DNA from 3 places in the Streptomyces sp. NPDC052396 genome. Region 2 is predicted to be linked to each of the others. Evidence: riboswitches for the same ligand, from Rfam matches in the RefSeq annotation. Region 2 holds a riboswitch; each other region holds the start of a gene.
The links. Region 2 has a riboswitch for thiamine pyrophosphate ahead of ACIHFE_RS07955 (thiamine ABC transporter substrate binding subunit). Riboswitches for the same ligand answer to the same signal wherever they lie in the genome.

Region 1 (4,911 bases), on a different contig from region 2:
GACGTTGTGCACCCGGTCGGCCATCACCTTCTGCTGGTCCAGGAAGCGGCGGGCGGCATTGGCGATCGACACCAGATCGTCGCCGACCTTGAATATCACCACGCCATGGACCTTCAGCGGAATGCCCTGCTTTGTCACGCAATCCACATGGAGATCCGCCTCGTTGAGGTCCAGCGACAGCTTGCGCACCGCCTGTACCCCGGGCAGCACCAGGGTGCCGCGACCGGTGACGATCCGGAAGCCCATGCCCTCGCCCAGGCCCTCGGTGCGGTGCTTGGAACCGGAGATGACCAGCGCCTCATTGGGCTCCGCCACCCGCCACATCAGCTTGAACAGGCCGATCAGCACCGCGGCCGCGACGACCACGACCCCCGCGATGACTCCGATGAACACGGTTGAACCCCCCTCTGCCATACGCCCTTGACGCCCTTGGCGCCGTTTGCCCAGGGCTTGGTGTTGATCAATTGCCGCCGGGCCAACGGGGCATGGGCCGGCCGGCCGCCACCGCGGCCGGCCCTGACCGCCGTCGTGGGCCGGTCATCCGCCGTCGTAGGCGGCGGTCACATAGACCGTGCGCGGCGGCTGGTACTCCACGACCATCACCACCGTGCCCCGCTCCAGGCGGGCGCCGGGCTCCGCCGGATACGCCAGGAACGCCTCCGCGCCGCCCCGCACCCGGACGATCACCTCGCCCACCAGCCCGGGACCCACCGTCCCGGTGACTCTGCCCAGTTCACCGATCACCGGTGATCCCCCGTTCCCCGACCTCAGCGGCGGTCAGCCGGCTCGTCGCCGGCGCCCGCCCCTGGCTCTTGCCCTGCCCCTTGCCCCGGGATGCCGCCCGGTACTCACAGTGTGGCGATCGGCACTGACAACCAGCGCCGCCAGCGCGGTGGTCACCGGCACCGACAGCACCAGCCCGATGCTGCCGACCAGGGTGCGGACAATTTCCTCCGCCACCACCTCGCTGGTCGCCACCGTGCTCACCCCGCTGTCCGCGATCGAGAACAGCAGCAGCAGCGGCAACGAGGCCCCCGCGTAGGCCATCACCAGAGTGTTGACCACCGAGGCGATGTGATCGCGCCCGATGCGCATCGCGGAACCGTACAGTTTGCGCCAACTCGCGGACGGATCCGCCTCCTTCAGCTCCCACACCGCGGAGGTCTGGGTCACCGTCACATCGTCCAGCACCCCCAGCGACCCGATGATGATCCCCGCCAGCAGCAGTCCCCGGATCTCGATATGCGGATAGAGGGTGTGCACCAGACCGGTCTGGTCATCGGTGTCCCCGGTCAGATGCGCCCAGCCGATAAACAGCGAACCCAGCAGCCCGATCACCATCAGCGAGCTCAGCGTGCCCAGCACCGCCACCGAGGTACGGGCGTTGAGGCCATGGCACATATAGAGCGCCATCAGCATGATGGCGCTGCCGCCGATCACCGCCACCAGCAGCGGATCCGAACCCTGCAGGATGGCCGGCAGGATGAACATCGTCAGCAGCCCGAAGCTGAGCACCAGCGCCACCAGGGCGAACACCCCGCGCAGCCGGCCGATGGCCACCACCGCCAGCGCGAACACCCCGGCCAGCAGGCCCATGGGCAGCTTGCGGTCCACATCCATCACCGAATAGCGAAGGTTCTCCGGGGCCTTGGGGGCGTAGGCCAGCACCACCTTCTGCCCGGTGGTGTAGTGCCGGGAGGCACTCGGCTGCACGATCTCGGTGAAGGTGCGCCCCTGATCCGGCCCCGAGGCCACCTCCACGGTGGTCTTCTCGCAGGGCCCCTGGACCGGTGCGTTCTGCCCGTTCTGTCCCGGACCCGACGGCGGGGGCGCGGCGGGCTGGGCGCCCAGCGCGGCGCAGTCGGCGCGCTGCACGCTCACCACGCGCCCCGCGCGCGTCTGCTGGTCCAGGCCCACCCCGGAGTGCTGATGCGGCGGCGCGCCCCCCGGCCACAGCACCACCAGCCCCGTCACCACCGCGACCGCGAAGGGGATCAGCACCGCGGCGATCACCTTGCGCAGATGCGTGGAGACCGGGGCGGCCGGGCCATGCGCATGCGCATGGGAGTGGCCATGGGCATGGCCATGGGCGTGCCCGGGGGAGCGGTCGTGGGCGTGCGCGGGAGCGTGCGCCGGTGGCTGGGGCGCGCGAGGCACGGGGTCGGTGCTGGTCACCGCCGCATCATGCCAAGGCCCACTGGCCGTGTCGCCGGGGAAGGCGCTAGCGTTGTGCCACCTTTGCAATCGCGGGAGCTCGGAGCACCGGGCTGAGAGGGCGCTGACCTCCGTACCGAAGAACTCGTACGGAAGCCGCTGCGTCGACCGCCGAACCTGTTACCGGGTAATGCCGGCGTAGGGAGTTACGGTCTTATGGCCACGCAGGACGCGCACACGTCTGCCACCACGTCCACCCAGACCAGCGGTTCCGCCGAGCGGATCGGCTGGCACAAGGACTACCTCACCGGCTCACGGCCGGACCTCAGGGTCCCGGTGCGCCGGGTGCACCTCAGCAATGGACAGGACGTCCGGCTGTACGACACCTCCGGCCCCTACACCGACCCCGCCGTGGAGACCGATGTACGGCGCGGGCTGACCCCGCTCCGCGAGAACTGGATCATCGCCCGGGGCGACACCGAGGAGTACTCCGGACGCCCCGTCCGCCCCGAGGACGACGGCATCAAGCACACCTCGCCGCGCGGCGGACTGCGCAATCTGGACGCGGTCTTCCCCGGCCGCCCCCGCCAGCCGCGCCGCGGCCGGGACGGCGCCGCGGTGACCCAGCTCGCCTACGCCCGGCGCGGCGAGATCACCGCCGAGATGGAATATGTGGCGCTGCGCGAGAACGTCTCGCCGGAGGTCGTCCGCGAGGAGATCGCCGCGGGCCGGGCCGTGCTGCCGGCCAACGTCAACCACCCCGAGATCGAGCCGATGATCATCGGCAAGAAGTTCCTGGTGAAGGTCAACGCCAACATCGGCAACTCGGCGGTCACTTCCTCCATCGAGGAGGAGGTGGAGAAGATGACCTGGGCCACCCGCTGGGGCGCCGACACGGTGATGGACCTCTCCACCGGCCGCAATATCCACACCACCCGCGAGTGGGTGCTGCGCAACTCCCCTGTCCCCATCGGCACCGTGCCGCTCTACCAGGCACTGGAGAAGGTCGACGGCAAGGCCGAGGACCTGACCTGGGAGATCTACAAGGACACCGTCATCGAGCAGGCCGAGCAGGGCGTGGACTATATGACCGTCCACGCGGGCGTGCTGCTGCGCTATGTCCCGCTCACCGCCCGCCGCAAGACCGGCATCGTCTCGCGCGGTGGCTCCATCATGGCGGCCTGGTGCCTGGCCCACCACAAGGAGTCCTTCCTCTACGAGAACTTCGAGGAACTCTGCGAGATCCTCGCCGCCTACGACGTCACCTTCTCGCTGGGCGACGGCCTGCGCCCCGGCTCCATCGCGGACGCCAACGACGAGGCGCAGTTCGCCGAGCTGAAGACCCTCGGCGAGCTCAACTCCATCGCCAAGCGGCACCATGTGCAGACCATGATCGAGGGCCCGGGCCATGTCCCGATGCACAAGATCAAGGAGAACATCGACCTCCAGCAGGAGATCTGCGAGGAGGCGCCGTTCTACACCCTCGGCCCGCTGACCACCGATGTGGCGCCCGCCTACGACCACATCACCTCGGGCATCGGCGCCGCGATGATCGCCTGGTGGGGCACGGCGATGCTCTGCTACGTCACGCCCAAGGAGCACCTGGGCCTGCCGGACCGGGATGACGTCAAGACCGGTGTGATCACCTACAAGATCGCCGCCCATGCGGCCGACCTGGCCAAGGGCCACCCCGACGCCCAGGTCTGGGACGACGCCCTCTCCGACGCCCGGTTCGAGTTCCGCTGGGAGGACCAGTTCAACCTGGCCCTGGACCCCGACACGGCCCGCGCCTTCCACGACGAGACCCTGCCGGCGGAGCCGGCGAAGACCGCGCACTTCTGCTCGATGTGCGGGCCCAAGTTCTGCTCGATGAAGATCAGTCAGCAGATCCGCGATGAGCACGGGGACGGCTCGACGGCCGTCGCGAACGGCTACGACGCCGAGGCCCTGGCGGGCATGGCCGCCAAGTCCGAGGAGTTCGCGGCCCAGGGCAACCGGGTCTACCTGCCACTGGCGGACTGACTGCTGAAGTTCCGCAGCATGCGTATCCCGAGACCGTCACTGGACGGTACGGTCTCGGCGTTCGCCCTGGTAGGGAGAGCGTCACCCGGTACAGTCCGAGCGGGCCCGAAGCCGCAAGTTTCGGTTGCGACTTCGGGCCCCGCTTTCGCCCGTCTACTTGAGCGCGTAGACGGGCGTACCGTCGCCCAGCGTCCCGGTCTGCCGGATGCAACCGCGCTTCAGCATCATGCGCAGCGCGTCATGGACGCGTGAGACGGTGAGCCCGGTGCGCACCGCGATGGCGTCCAACCGGTGGGCGCACTCGCCGGATTCGATGAGTGCCGGGAGGATGTAGGCGGCCACCGCCCAGATGTCATTGGTGACCGCCAGATTGCGGTCCCGCCAGCCGTTGATCACGGACTCGGCCGTTACCCGGGGACGGGCGGGGGCCCGTTCCCGGGCCGACGGCGGACGGTCGACGATCTCGCTCATGCGGTCGGCCAGCCGGTCGAACTGTGAAGACAGTTCGGACATGAATCGCATCAGGGCGTCATTGGTGCCCTGTTGCACGGTGCTGAGTTCCCGGATGCCCTCGACCACTTCGCGCTGGGACCGCCCGGTCTCCCGTTGCGCGGCCGAAAGCTCTTCGGCCAGCCGGAGGTTGCTCTCTTCCAGCCTTACGATCGCCTCGGCAATCTCCACCGGCACGGTATATGTCGTGGCCGCCGACGGTTGTGCTTCGGCCCTGTCCAGGGA
Region 2 (4,911 bases):
GGGTGAGAAGATCGGCACGCTCGTGAGCGACCAGGACTCGCGGGACTGAGACGCCCGCAACACCGTCCATGGCCCCCCGCCGCTGCGCGGGGACGGCAACTCCGGGCCGTGACAAGACCACGGCACGGGGATGGACAACCTGCCTGCCGGTCGGACACCGTGCAGGAGAAGACGCGCGCAGGGGCGAGGCTCTGCTTACTGATAACACCAGGAGCAAGTGGTGATCGAAGAGATCCTCCTCGAGGCCGAGGAGAAGATGGAGAAGGCCGTTGTGGTCGCCAAGGAGGACTTCGCGGCGATCCGCACCGGGCGTGCGCACCCGGCCATGTTCAACAAGATCGTGGCCGACTACTACGGCGCGCTGACGCCGATCAACCAGCTGGCGTCGTTCTCGGTTCCCGAGCCGCGCATGGCCGTGGTGACCCCGTTCGACAAGAGCGCGCTGCGCAACATCGAGCAGGCGATCCGCGACTCGGATCTGGGCGTCAACCCGAGCAATGACGGCAGCATCATCCGGGTGACGTTCCCCGAACTCACCGAGGAGCGCCGCCGCGAGTTCATCAAGGTGGCCCGGGGCAAGGGCGAGGACGCGAAGGTTTCGATTCGGGCCGTCCGCCGCAAGGCCAAGGACGCCCTGGACAAGCTCGTCAAGGACAAGGAGTCCGGCGAGGACGACGTGCGCCGCGCCGAGAAGGAGCTCGACGACACCACCGCGAAGTATGTGGCGCAGGTGGACGAGCTGCTCAAGCACAAGGAAGCCGAGCTGCTCGAGGTCTGATGAACGACGCATCCTGGGGAGCCCCGCCGCGCGCCGGCCACTGGGGGTCCACGGACCGGGGGCCCGCGGTTTCGGCGGGTCCTGTGCACGGGGCGGCCGAGGCGGCGCAGACTCGGCCCATGCCCATCGTGCCCGACGCAGGCGGAGACCAGGACGACCGTGACCAGGGGGCCGCATCTTCCGGCGGTCCCCTGTCCCACGGGGGACGCGCTGAGAAGGAGCCCGACATCCGGCCGCAGAAGCCCGCCGCGCCCAAGGCGGGGAAGAAGAGCGCCGGCCGCGATCTGCGTGCCGCGATAGGGGTGGGGCTGGCCCTCGGTGTGGTCATCCTCGCCTCGTTGTTCATCTACAAGCCTGTCTTCCTCGGCGTGATCGTGATCGCCGTGGTGGTCGGGCTGTGGGAGCTCACCTCCCGGCTGGCCGAGCGGAAATCCATCAAGGCCCCGCTGGTGCCGCTGGCCATCGGCGGTGCCGCGATGACCGTCGCGGGCTATGTGAACGGGGCCGAGGGCGCCTGGGTGGCCATGGCGTTCACCGCGCTGGCGGTGCTGGTCTGGCGGATGACCGAGCCGCCGGACGACTACCTCAAGGACGTCACGGCGGGCATCTTCGCCGCGTTCTATGTGCCCTTCCTGGCCACCTTCGTGGCCCTGATGCTGGCCGCTGGGGACGGGGCCTGGCGGGTGCTGACCTTCCTGATCCTCACCGTGGTCAGCGACACCGGGGCGTACGCGGTGGGCTGGCGCTTCGGCAAGCGCAAGCTGGCCCCGCGCATCAGCCCCGGCAAGACCCGCGAGGGCCTGGTGGGCGCGGTGCTGTTCGCCATGGTGGCGGGCGCCCTGTGCATGCAGTTCCTGATCGACGGCGGCGCGTGGTGGCAGGGCCTGCTGCTGGGCCTGGCGGTGGCGGTCAGCGCCACGCTGGGCGATCTCGGCGAGTCCATGATCAAGCGTGACCTGGGCATCAAGGACATGGGCGAGCTGCTGCCCGGGCACGGCGGCATCATGGACCGGCTGGACTCCCTGCTGCCTACGGCCCCGGTGGTCTGGCTGCTGCTGGTGGCCTTTGTCGGCTCGAGCTGAGCGGAGCCGGTTACCCTGGGAGGGCGCGTTCTTTCGGACGCGCCCTTTTTCGGCCCCCGTGCCGGGGGAGCGCCGGTGTCGGTTCTCCCGCCGCGGCACGGTCCCGCCGTCGGCCCCGCGCGGCGGGGACGGCCCGTTCTCGTCGCATCTGAGGAGTCCCCGCTCGTGGCACCCGCACCCGGTGAGCTCACCTTCGTCGCCCCCCGTGGAGCCAAGCTGCCCCCGCGGCACCTCGCCGATCTCTCGCCCGCCGAGCGCCGGGAGGCCGTGGCCGCCATGGGTGAGAAGCCGTTCCGCGCCAAGCAGCTGTCCCAGCACTACTTCGCCCGGTACGCGCACGACCCGGCGGCCTGGACGGACATCCCGGCAGCCGCCCGGGGCAAGCTCGCCGAGGAACTGCTGCCCGAGCTGATGACCGTGGTCCGGCACATCTCCTGCGATGACGACACCACGCGCAAGACCCTGTGGCGGCTGCACGACGGCAAGCTGGTCGAGTCGGTGCTGATGCGCTACCCGGACCGGGTCACCATGTGCATCAGCTCGCAGGCCGGCTGTGGCATGAACTGCCCGTTCTGCGCCACCGGCCAGGCCGGCCTGGACCGCAACCTGTCCACCGCCGAGATCGTCCACCAGATCGTCGACGGCATGCGCGCGCTGCGCGACGGCGAGGTGCCGGGCGGCCCCGCGCGGCTGTCCAACATCGTCTTCATGGGCATGGGCGAGCCGCTGGCCAACTACAAGCGTGTGGTGGGCGCCATCCGACGGCTGACCGACCCGGAGCCGGACGGCCTGGGGCTCTCCCAGCGCGGCATCACCGTCTCCACGGTGGGCCTGGTGCCCGCCATGCACCGCTTCGCCGACGAGGGCTTCAAGTGCCGCCTGGCGGTCTCCCTGCACGCGCCGGACGACGAGCTGCGCGACACCCTGGTCCCGGTCAACACCCGCTGGAAGGTCCGCGAGGTGCTGGACGCTGCCTGGGAGTACGCGGAGAAGTCCGGTCGCCGGATCTCCATCGAGTACGCCCTCATCCGGGACATCAACGACCAGGCATGGCGCGGTGATCTGCTGGGCCGGCTGCTCAAGGGCCGAAGGGTGCACGTCAACCTGATCCCGCTCAACCCCACCCCGGGGTCGAAGTGGACGGCCTCCCGCCCCGAGGACGAGCGGGCTTTTGTCGAGGCCATCGCCGCGCATGGAGTGCCGGTGACCGTCCGGGACACCCGTGGCCAGGAGATCGACGGCGCCTGCGGACAGCTGGCCGCGACCGAGCGCTGAGCCGCACTGATACGGTTCTTCCGCACACTTTCGTACAAATGAACACTCCGACAGGGGAGCGCACACAGCGCTGAGAGTGCGGCCCGGCCGCAGACCCTCGGACCTGATCCGGTTAGTACCGGCGTAGGGAGTCAGCTCAACCATGAACACCAGCCTCCGGCGTGCCCTGGGCGCGGCCGCCGTCGCCGCGCTCGGCCTTCCGGCGCTTGCCGCCTGTGGCGGCTCCGGCAGCTCCGCCGAGCAGGACGGCGGCAAGACCGTCACCCTCGTCTCGCACGACTCGTTCCTCGCCTCCGACTCGGTGCTCAAGGAGTTCACCAAGGAGACCGGCTACACCGTCAAGGTCATCAAGGGCGGTGACGCGGGGCAGGCCGTCAACCAGGCGATCCTCTCCAAGAACCACCCGCAGGGCGACGTCTTCTTCGGCGTCGACAACACCCTGCTCTCCCGGGCGCTGGACAACGGGATCTTTACGCCCTACCAGGCGAAGGGCCTGGACCGGGTCCCCGGGGAGTTCCAGGCCGACGCCGCCGAGCACCGGGTGACCCCTATCGACTCCGGTGACATCTGCGTCAACTACGACCGCGCCTACTTCGCCGACCACAAGCTGGCCCCGCCGCAGACCCTCGACGACCTGGTCAAGCCCGAGTACAAGAACCTGCTGGTCACCGAGAACTCCGCCACCTCGTCCCCCGGGCTGGCCTTCCAGCTGGCCACCATCGCCAAGTACGGCGACACCGGCTGGCAGGACTACTGGAAGAAGCTCAAGTCCAACGGGGTGGAGGTCGTCGACGGCTGGGAGCAGGCGTACAACGACCGCTTCTCCGGCTCCGCGGGCGGCAAGAAGGCCAAGGGGGACAAGCCGCTGGTGGTCTCTTATGCCTCCAGCCCGCCCGCCGAGGTGGTCGGGATGAAGGAGCAGCCGAAGGAGGGGCCGACCGGCGTGGCCACCGGCACCTGCTTCCGTCAGATCGAGTTCGCCGGCCTGCTGAAGGGTGCCAAGAACACCAAGGGCGGCCAGGCGCTGATCGACTTCATGCTGAGCAGGACCTTCCAGGAGGACATGCCGCTGCAGATGTTCGTCAACCCGGTGACCAAGGACGCCAAGGTGCCCGAGGTGTTCACCAAGTTCGGCGCCAAGCCTGCCGACTCCGCCACCCTGGCCCCGGACAAGATCGCCAAGAACCGTGACCAGTGGGTCAAGACGTGGTCCTCGCTCGTCCTGAAGTGACCACCGGGGAGGCTGAGGCAACCACCGGAGAGGTCACGGCCGGCCCCGCACGGGGCCGGCGCGGGACGGCGGTCCGGCTGGGCCTGATGGCCCTGCCGCTCGCGTTCTTCGGCCTCTTCTTCGGCTATCCGGTGGCGGCGATCGTCTCCCGTGGCCTCAAGACCGACGGCCGCTGGCAGTTCGGCCGGATCGGCGAGGTGCTCGGCGACCCACACACCGTCCACGTCGTCTGGTTCACCACCTGGCAGGCGGCCGCCTCCACCGCGCTCACCCTGGCGCTGGCCCTTCCCGCCGCCTATGTCTTCGCACGCTTCGAGTTCCCGGGCAAACGGCTGCTGCGTGCCGTGGTCACGGTGCCGTTCGTCCTGCCCACCGTGGTCGCCGGCTCCGCCTTCCTGGCCGTGCTGGGACGCGGCGGGCTGCTGGACCAGCTGTGGGGCGTACGACTGGACACCACCGTCTGGGCCATCCTGCTCGCGCACGTCTTCTTCAACTACGCCGTGGTGGTGCGCACCGTCGGCGGCCTGTGGGGCCAGCTCGACCCC
Region 3 (4,911 bases), on a different contig from region 2:
TTGCCGTGGAGTGGTTCAGGGTAATGAAATGCAGCCCGGGAATCTCCTCGGCCATCAACCGTGCACACAGTTCGGTCGCGTACTCGATCCCGACCGAGCGTACAGCCGCCGGATCGTCCTGTACCGCCCGGATCCGCTCTGCCAGCCCCGAGGGGAAGGCGGCGTTGCTCAGCTGTGCGAATCGCTCGATCTGCTTCACATTGGTGACCGGCATGATTTCCGGAATGATCGGGGTGTCACACCCCGCCGCCGCGACCCGGTCACGCAGCCGCAGATAGTCCTCCGCGTGGAAGAACATCTGGGTGATCGCGAAGTCCGCGCCGGCCCGGCACTTGGCCACGAAGTGGCGGACGTCGGTCTCCCAGTCCGTGGAGCGCGGATGCATCTCCGGGAAGGCGGCCACGCCCACGCAGAAGTCCCCCGACTCCTTGATCAGGCGCACCAGTTCGGCGGCGTAGTGCAGGCCCCGGGGGTGTCGCACCCACTCGCCCAGCGGGTCGCCGGGCGGGTCCCCGCGCAGCGCGAGCATATTGCGGATGCCCACATCGGCGTACTGGCCGATGATGTTGCGCAGGTCGGCCACCGAGTGGTTGACCGCGGTCAGATGGGCCACCGGCGTAAGGGTGGTGTCGGTGGCGATGCGCTCCGTCGCCCGTACCGTGCCCTCGCGGGAGGAGCCGCCGGCGCCATAGGTCACGGAGACAAAGGTGGGGCCGACCGCCTCGATCCGCCGGATGGCGTTCCACAGGGTGCGTTCACCCCGTTCGGTCTTGGGGGCGGCGAACTCGAAGGAGTAGGAACGCTCGCCGGAAGCCAGCAGCTCACGAATAGTGCGCGCACGGTCAGTCCTGGTGGACGCGGTACCAAGGGCCATACCCGCCAAGTTAACCAGCGGTCCGGCGGCACCCCAACCCGTATCAGTGAAATGCCCTTTTTCACCGGGCGGTTCCCCACCCGGCCTCGAAGGTCAGTCGAGTTCCCGGACCCGCTTGGCCAGCCGGGCGGCCGCCGCGCCGGGGTCATCGGCCTCGGTGATGGCGCGCACCACCACGATCCGCCGGGCTCCGGCCTGGAGCACCTGGTCGAGATTGCCCTCGTCGATGCCGCCGATGGCGAACCAGGGACGGTCCGGGTTCCGGGACGCGGCGTGGCGCACCAGGGAGAGGCCGGGGGCGTACCGGCCGGGCTTGGTGGGGGTGGGCCAGCAGGGGCCGGTGCAGAAGTAGTCCACGCCCGGCTCGGCCAGGGCGGCGTCCACCTCCGCCTCGGCGTGGGTGGAGCGGCCTATCAGCACCTCCTCGCCCAGGATGGCGCGGGCCGCGGGCACCGGAAGGTCACCCTGGCCCAGGTGCAGCACCTGGGAACGGGCCGCATGCGCCACATCGGCGCGGTCGTTGACCGCCAGCAGCCTGCCATGGCGGCGGGCCGCCTCGGCGAACACGGCCAGCTGCTCCAGTTCCTCCCCGGCCTCCATGCCCTTGTCGCGGAGCTGGACGATGTCCACCCCGGCGGCCAGCACCGCGTCCAGGAACTCGGGCAGGTCGCCCTGACGCTTGCGGGCGTCGGTGCACAGATACAGCCGGGCGTCGGCGAGTCGCTCGCGCGCGGTCATGGACATCGGGTGGGACTCCCCCCGGTCGGCGGTGTACGGGCCCGGCCTTCCGGCCCGTACACCGCGCTGATCTCAGTTGCGGTACGGCGTTGCGGTGCGGCTCAGACGGCGAGCGCCTGGGCGCGGCGCTTCACCTCCGTGCCACGATTCTCGCGCAGCGCCTGCGCCGGGGTTCCGGGCAGGGTCTCATCAGCGGTGAAGAGCCACTCCAGCATCTCCTCATCGGTGAAGCCATCGTCCTTGAGAAGTGTCAGGGTCCCCGCGAGGCCCTTGACGACCTTGCCGTCCTTGATGAACTCGGCAGGCACTTGAAGCACATTGTTCTCGCCACGGCGCACGGCAATCAGCTGGCTCTCCTTCACCAGCTGGCGCACGCGCGTCACCTCGACATCCAGCATCTCCGCGATATCGGGGAGAGTGAGCCAGGCGGGAACAAGCCCTTCGATCTTTGCGTCAATCTCGGTCACGGGACAAGCCTGCCATCCGCCGCTGACAGCCGGTAGCCGGGTTGACCCGGGCGAGGCGCGGGGCACTCGCGCGGCCGCCGCGACCGGGGGCGCCCGGGACCGTCACCCGAGCACCGCGGCCTTCAGCGGCACCGAGGCGTCCGCGGCCCTGGACCGGTCCAGGGCGGCGCCCTGCTCGATCAGCTTGCGGCCCTGTGCCAGGTCACGCGGCCGGCCCACCGCCAGCAGCGCCACCAGCGCCCCCGACTTCAGCCAGCACACCGTCCAGGCGGCGCTGTCCGGGTCGCCGCGCCAGATCATCTCGTCGGCGGCCGCATGGTGCCCCGCGTACTGCACAAACCGGCCGAACTGCTCGGACCAGAAGTAGGGCACCGGGTCATAGACCGGCCCCTCCTCCGGGCCGAGCACAATGTTGGCGGCCACCGTGCGCGGCCCCTGCAGGGCGTTGTCCCAGTGGTGCACCAGCAGCCGCTCGCCATAGCGGGCGGAGGGGAAGGAGGCGCAGTCGCCGACCGCGTAGACATCCGGCAACGAGGTGCGCAGCCGCTCGTCGGCGCACACCGAGCGGTCCCCGGCCAGCTCGATGCCGGAGCCGGCCAGCCAGTCGGTGGCCGGGCGGGCGCCGATGCCCACCACCACCGCGTCCGCCTCGATCCGGCGGCCGTCGGCCAGCAGCACCGCGCCCTCCTGGACCGCCGCCACCTTGGCGCCGGTGAGCAGCCGCGCCCCGCTGTGCGCGTACCAGTCGGTCATATGGGCGGCGACCTCGGCGGGCACCGCGCCGGCCAGCACCCGGTCGGCGGCCTCCACCACGGTCACCTCACAGCCCGCCTCCCGGGCGGCGGTGGCGAACTCGGCGCCGATCCAGCCCGCGCCGACCGCCACCACGCTGCGCTGGGCGGCCAGCAGCGGCCGCAGCCGTTCCGCGTCGTCCACGGTGCGCAGCAGATGGACGCCGGGCACGCCCTCGCTGCCGGGCAGCTGGAGCGGCACCGCGCCGGTGGCGATGACCAGCACGTCATAGGGCACGCTGCCGCGCACCGTGTCCACCTGGTGCTCCTCGGCGCGCAGCGCGGTGACCTCCCGGTCGAGCTGCACCTCGATGCCCAGCGCCGTGAAGTCCACCTCGAAGGCGGAACCCTCCGCCTTGCCCAGCAGCACGGTCTTGGACAGCGGCGGCCGGTCGTACGGGGGGTGCGGCTCCGCGCCCAGCAGGGTGATCTCGCCGGTCCAGCCCTGTTCCCGCAGGGCCAGGGCGGTCTGCACGCCGGCCATGCCGGCGCCCACGATCACAACGCGCCCGCCACCGGTGGTGTTCGTCTGCTCACTCACCCGATCACCATAGGGCGACCGCCGAGGGCTTACCGAGCACCCGGTCGGGAGACCTCCGACACAACCCCCCCGCCGTATGCGCCCGTCCGCCGGGCCCCGCCGCCTTCCGGTGCTCTCCCGGCCCGTACTAGGGTGACCGCTGCACACGCACTCGCGGGAGCCCGGCGCACCGGGCTGAGAGGGAGGCTGGACGGCCTCCGACCGTACGAACCTGATCCGGGTCATGCCGGCGAAGGGAGGGGCTGGATGCCCATGCACGCGTCTCAACGGCCAAAGACCGGTGGCCCACCGGGGACCTGGGACGTCCTGGTGATCGGTGGCGGACTGATCGGGCTGGTCACCGCCTGGCGGGCGGCCCGGCGCGGGCTGCGCACCGCGCTCGCCGACCCCTCGCCGGGCGGTGGCGCCACCCGGGTGGCGGCCGGCATGCTCGCCCCGGTCACCGAACTGCACTACGGGGAGCAGGCGCTGCTCGCCCTCAACCTGGCCTCGGCGCGCCGCTATCCGGCGTTCACCGCCGAGTTGGAGGAGGCCAGCGGCCAGGACACCGGCTACCGGGCCTGCGGCACGCTGGCCGTGGCGCTGGACGCCGACGACCGGGCGTATCTGCGCGAACTGCACCAGCTCCAGTTGCGCTGCGGCCTGGACGCGCAGTGGCTGACCGGCCGTGAGTGCCGCCGGCTGGAGCCGATGCTGGCGCCCGGCGTACAGGGCGGCCTGCGGGTGGACGGCGACCACCAGACCGACCCCCGGCGGCTGGCCCTGGCCCTGCTGACGGCCTGTGAGCGGGCCGGGGTGGACATCCTGCGGCAGCGGGCGGTGGGCCTGCTGACCGCCGGGGACCGCGCCACCGGCGCCCTGCTCGAAGACGGCTCCCGGGTGACCGCCGGGCAGACGGTGCTGGCGGCGGGCAGCCACAGCGAGCGGCTGGCCGGGGTGCCGGCGGAGGTGCTGCCGCCGGTACGGCCGGTCAAGGGGCAGCTGCTGCGGCTGCGGGTGCCCGGCCCGTACCGCCCGTTCCTCTCCCGCACGGTACGGGCGGTGGTGCGCGGCGTGCCGGTCTACCTGGTGCCCCGGGAGAACGGCGAGCTGGTGGTGGGCGCCACCACCGAGGAGCTGGGCTTCGACACCACGGTCACCGCGGGCGGGGTCTACCAGCTGCTGCGCGACGCCCATGAACTGGTGCCCGGCATCACCGAGTTGCCGCTGGTGGAAACCTGCGCCGGGCTGCGTCCCGGCTCCCCCGACAACGGCCCGCTGCTCGGCCCCACCGCGCTGCCCGGCCTCCACCTGGCCACCGGCCACTACCGCAATGGCGTGCTGCTCACCCCGCTGACCGGGGAGGTGCTCGCCGACGTGCTGACCGGCGGCCGGGTGCCGGACGAGGCCCTGCCCTTCTCCCCCACCCGCTTCACCCCCGCACTCCAGGAGCAGTCCGCATGACCGCCACGACCGCCACCGTCCGGGTCTCCGTCAACGGTGAACAGCGCCTGGTCCCCG

Region 1: another riboswitch for thiamine pyrophosphate. It lies ahead of thiC (phosphomethylpyrimidine synthase ThiC); the one in region 2 lies ahead of ACIHFE_RS07955 (thiamine ABC transporter substrate binding subunit).
Region 3: another riboswitch for thiamine pyrophosphate. It lies ahead of thiO (glycine oxidase ThiO); the one in region 2 lies ahead of ACIHFE_RS07955 (thiamine ABC transporter substrate binding subunit).

What each region holds. Positions count from the first base shown of each region.
Region 1 covers NZ_JBIUAW010000005.1:233,798-238,708, reverse strand. The annotation lists gene ACIHFE_RS14985 (SPFH domain-containing protein) at 1-393, opposite strand, end outside; gene ACIHFE_RS14980 (hypothetical protein) at 538-744, opposite strand; gene ACIHFE_RS14975 (YibE/F family protein) at 778-2,175, opposite strand; TPP riboswitch at 2,237-2,376, shown strand; gene thiC (phosphomethylpyrimidine synthase ThiC) at 2,371-4,176, shown strand; gene ACIHFE_RS14965 (Bro-N domain-containing protein) at 4,330-4,911, opposite strand, start outside.
Region 2 covers NZ_JBIUAW010000002.1:625,080-629,990, forward strand. The annotation lists gene pyrH (UMP kinase) at 1-49, shown strand, start outside; gene frr (ribosome recycling factor) at 221-778, shown strand; gene ACIHFE_RS07945 (phosphatidate cytidylyltransferase) at 778-1,860, shown strand; gene rlmN (23S rRNA (adenine(2503)-C(2))-methyltransferase RlmN) at 2,026-3,135, shown strand; TPP riboswitch at 3,178-3,282, shown strand; gene ACIHFE_RS07955 (thiamine ABC transporter substrate binding subunit) at 3,278-4,366, shown strand; gene ACIHFE_RS07960 (ABC transporter permease) at 4,342-4,911, shown strand, end outside.
Region 3 covers NZ_JBIUAW010000001.1:705,998-710,908, reverse strand. The annotation lists gene metF (methylenetetrahydrofolate reductase [NAD(P)H]) at 1-874, opposite strand, end outside; gene thiE (thiamine phosphate synthase) at 968-1,618, opposite strand; gene ACIHFE_RS03510 (Rv2175c family DNA-binding protein) at 1,714-2,079, opposite strand; gene ACIHFE_RS03505 (NAD(P)/FAD-dependent oxidoreductase) at 2,182-3,411, opposite strand; TPP riboswitch at 3,555-3,666, shown strand; gene thiO (glycine oxidase ThiO) at 3,664-4,854, shown strand; gene thiS (sulfur carrier protein ThiS) at 4,851-4,911, shown strand, end outside.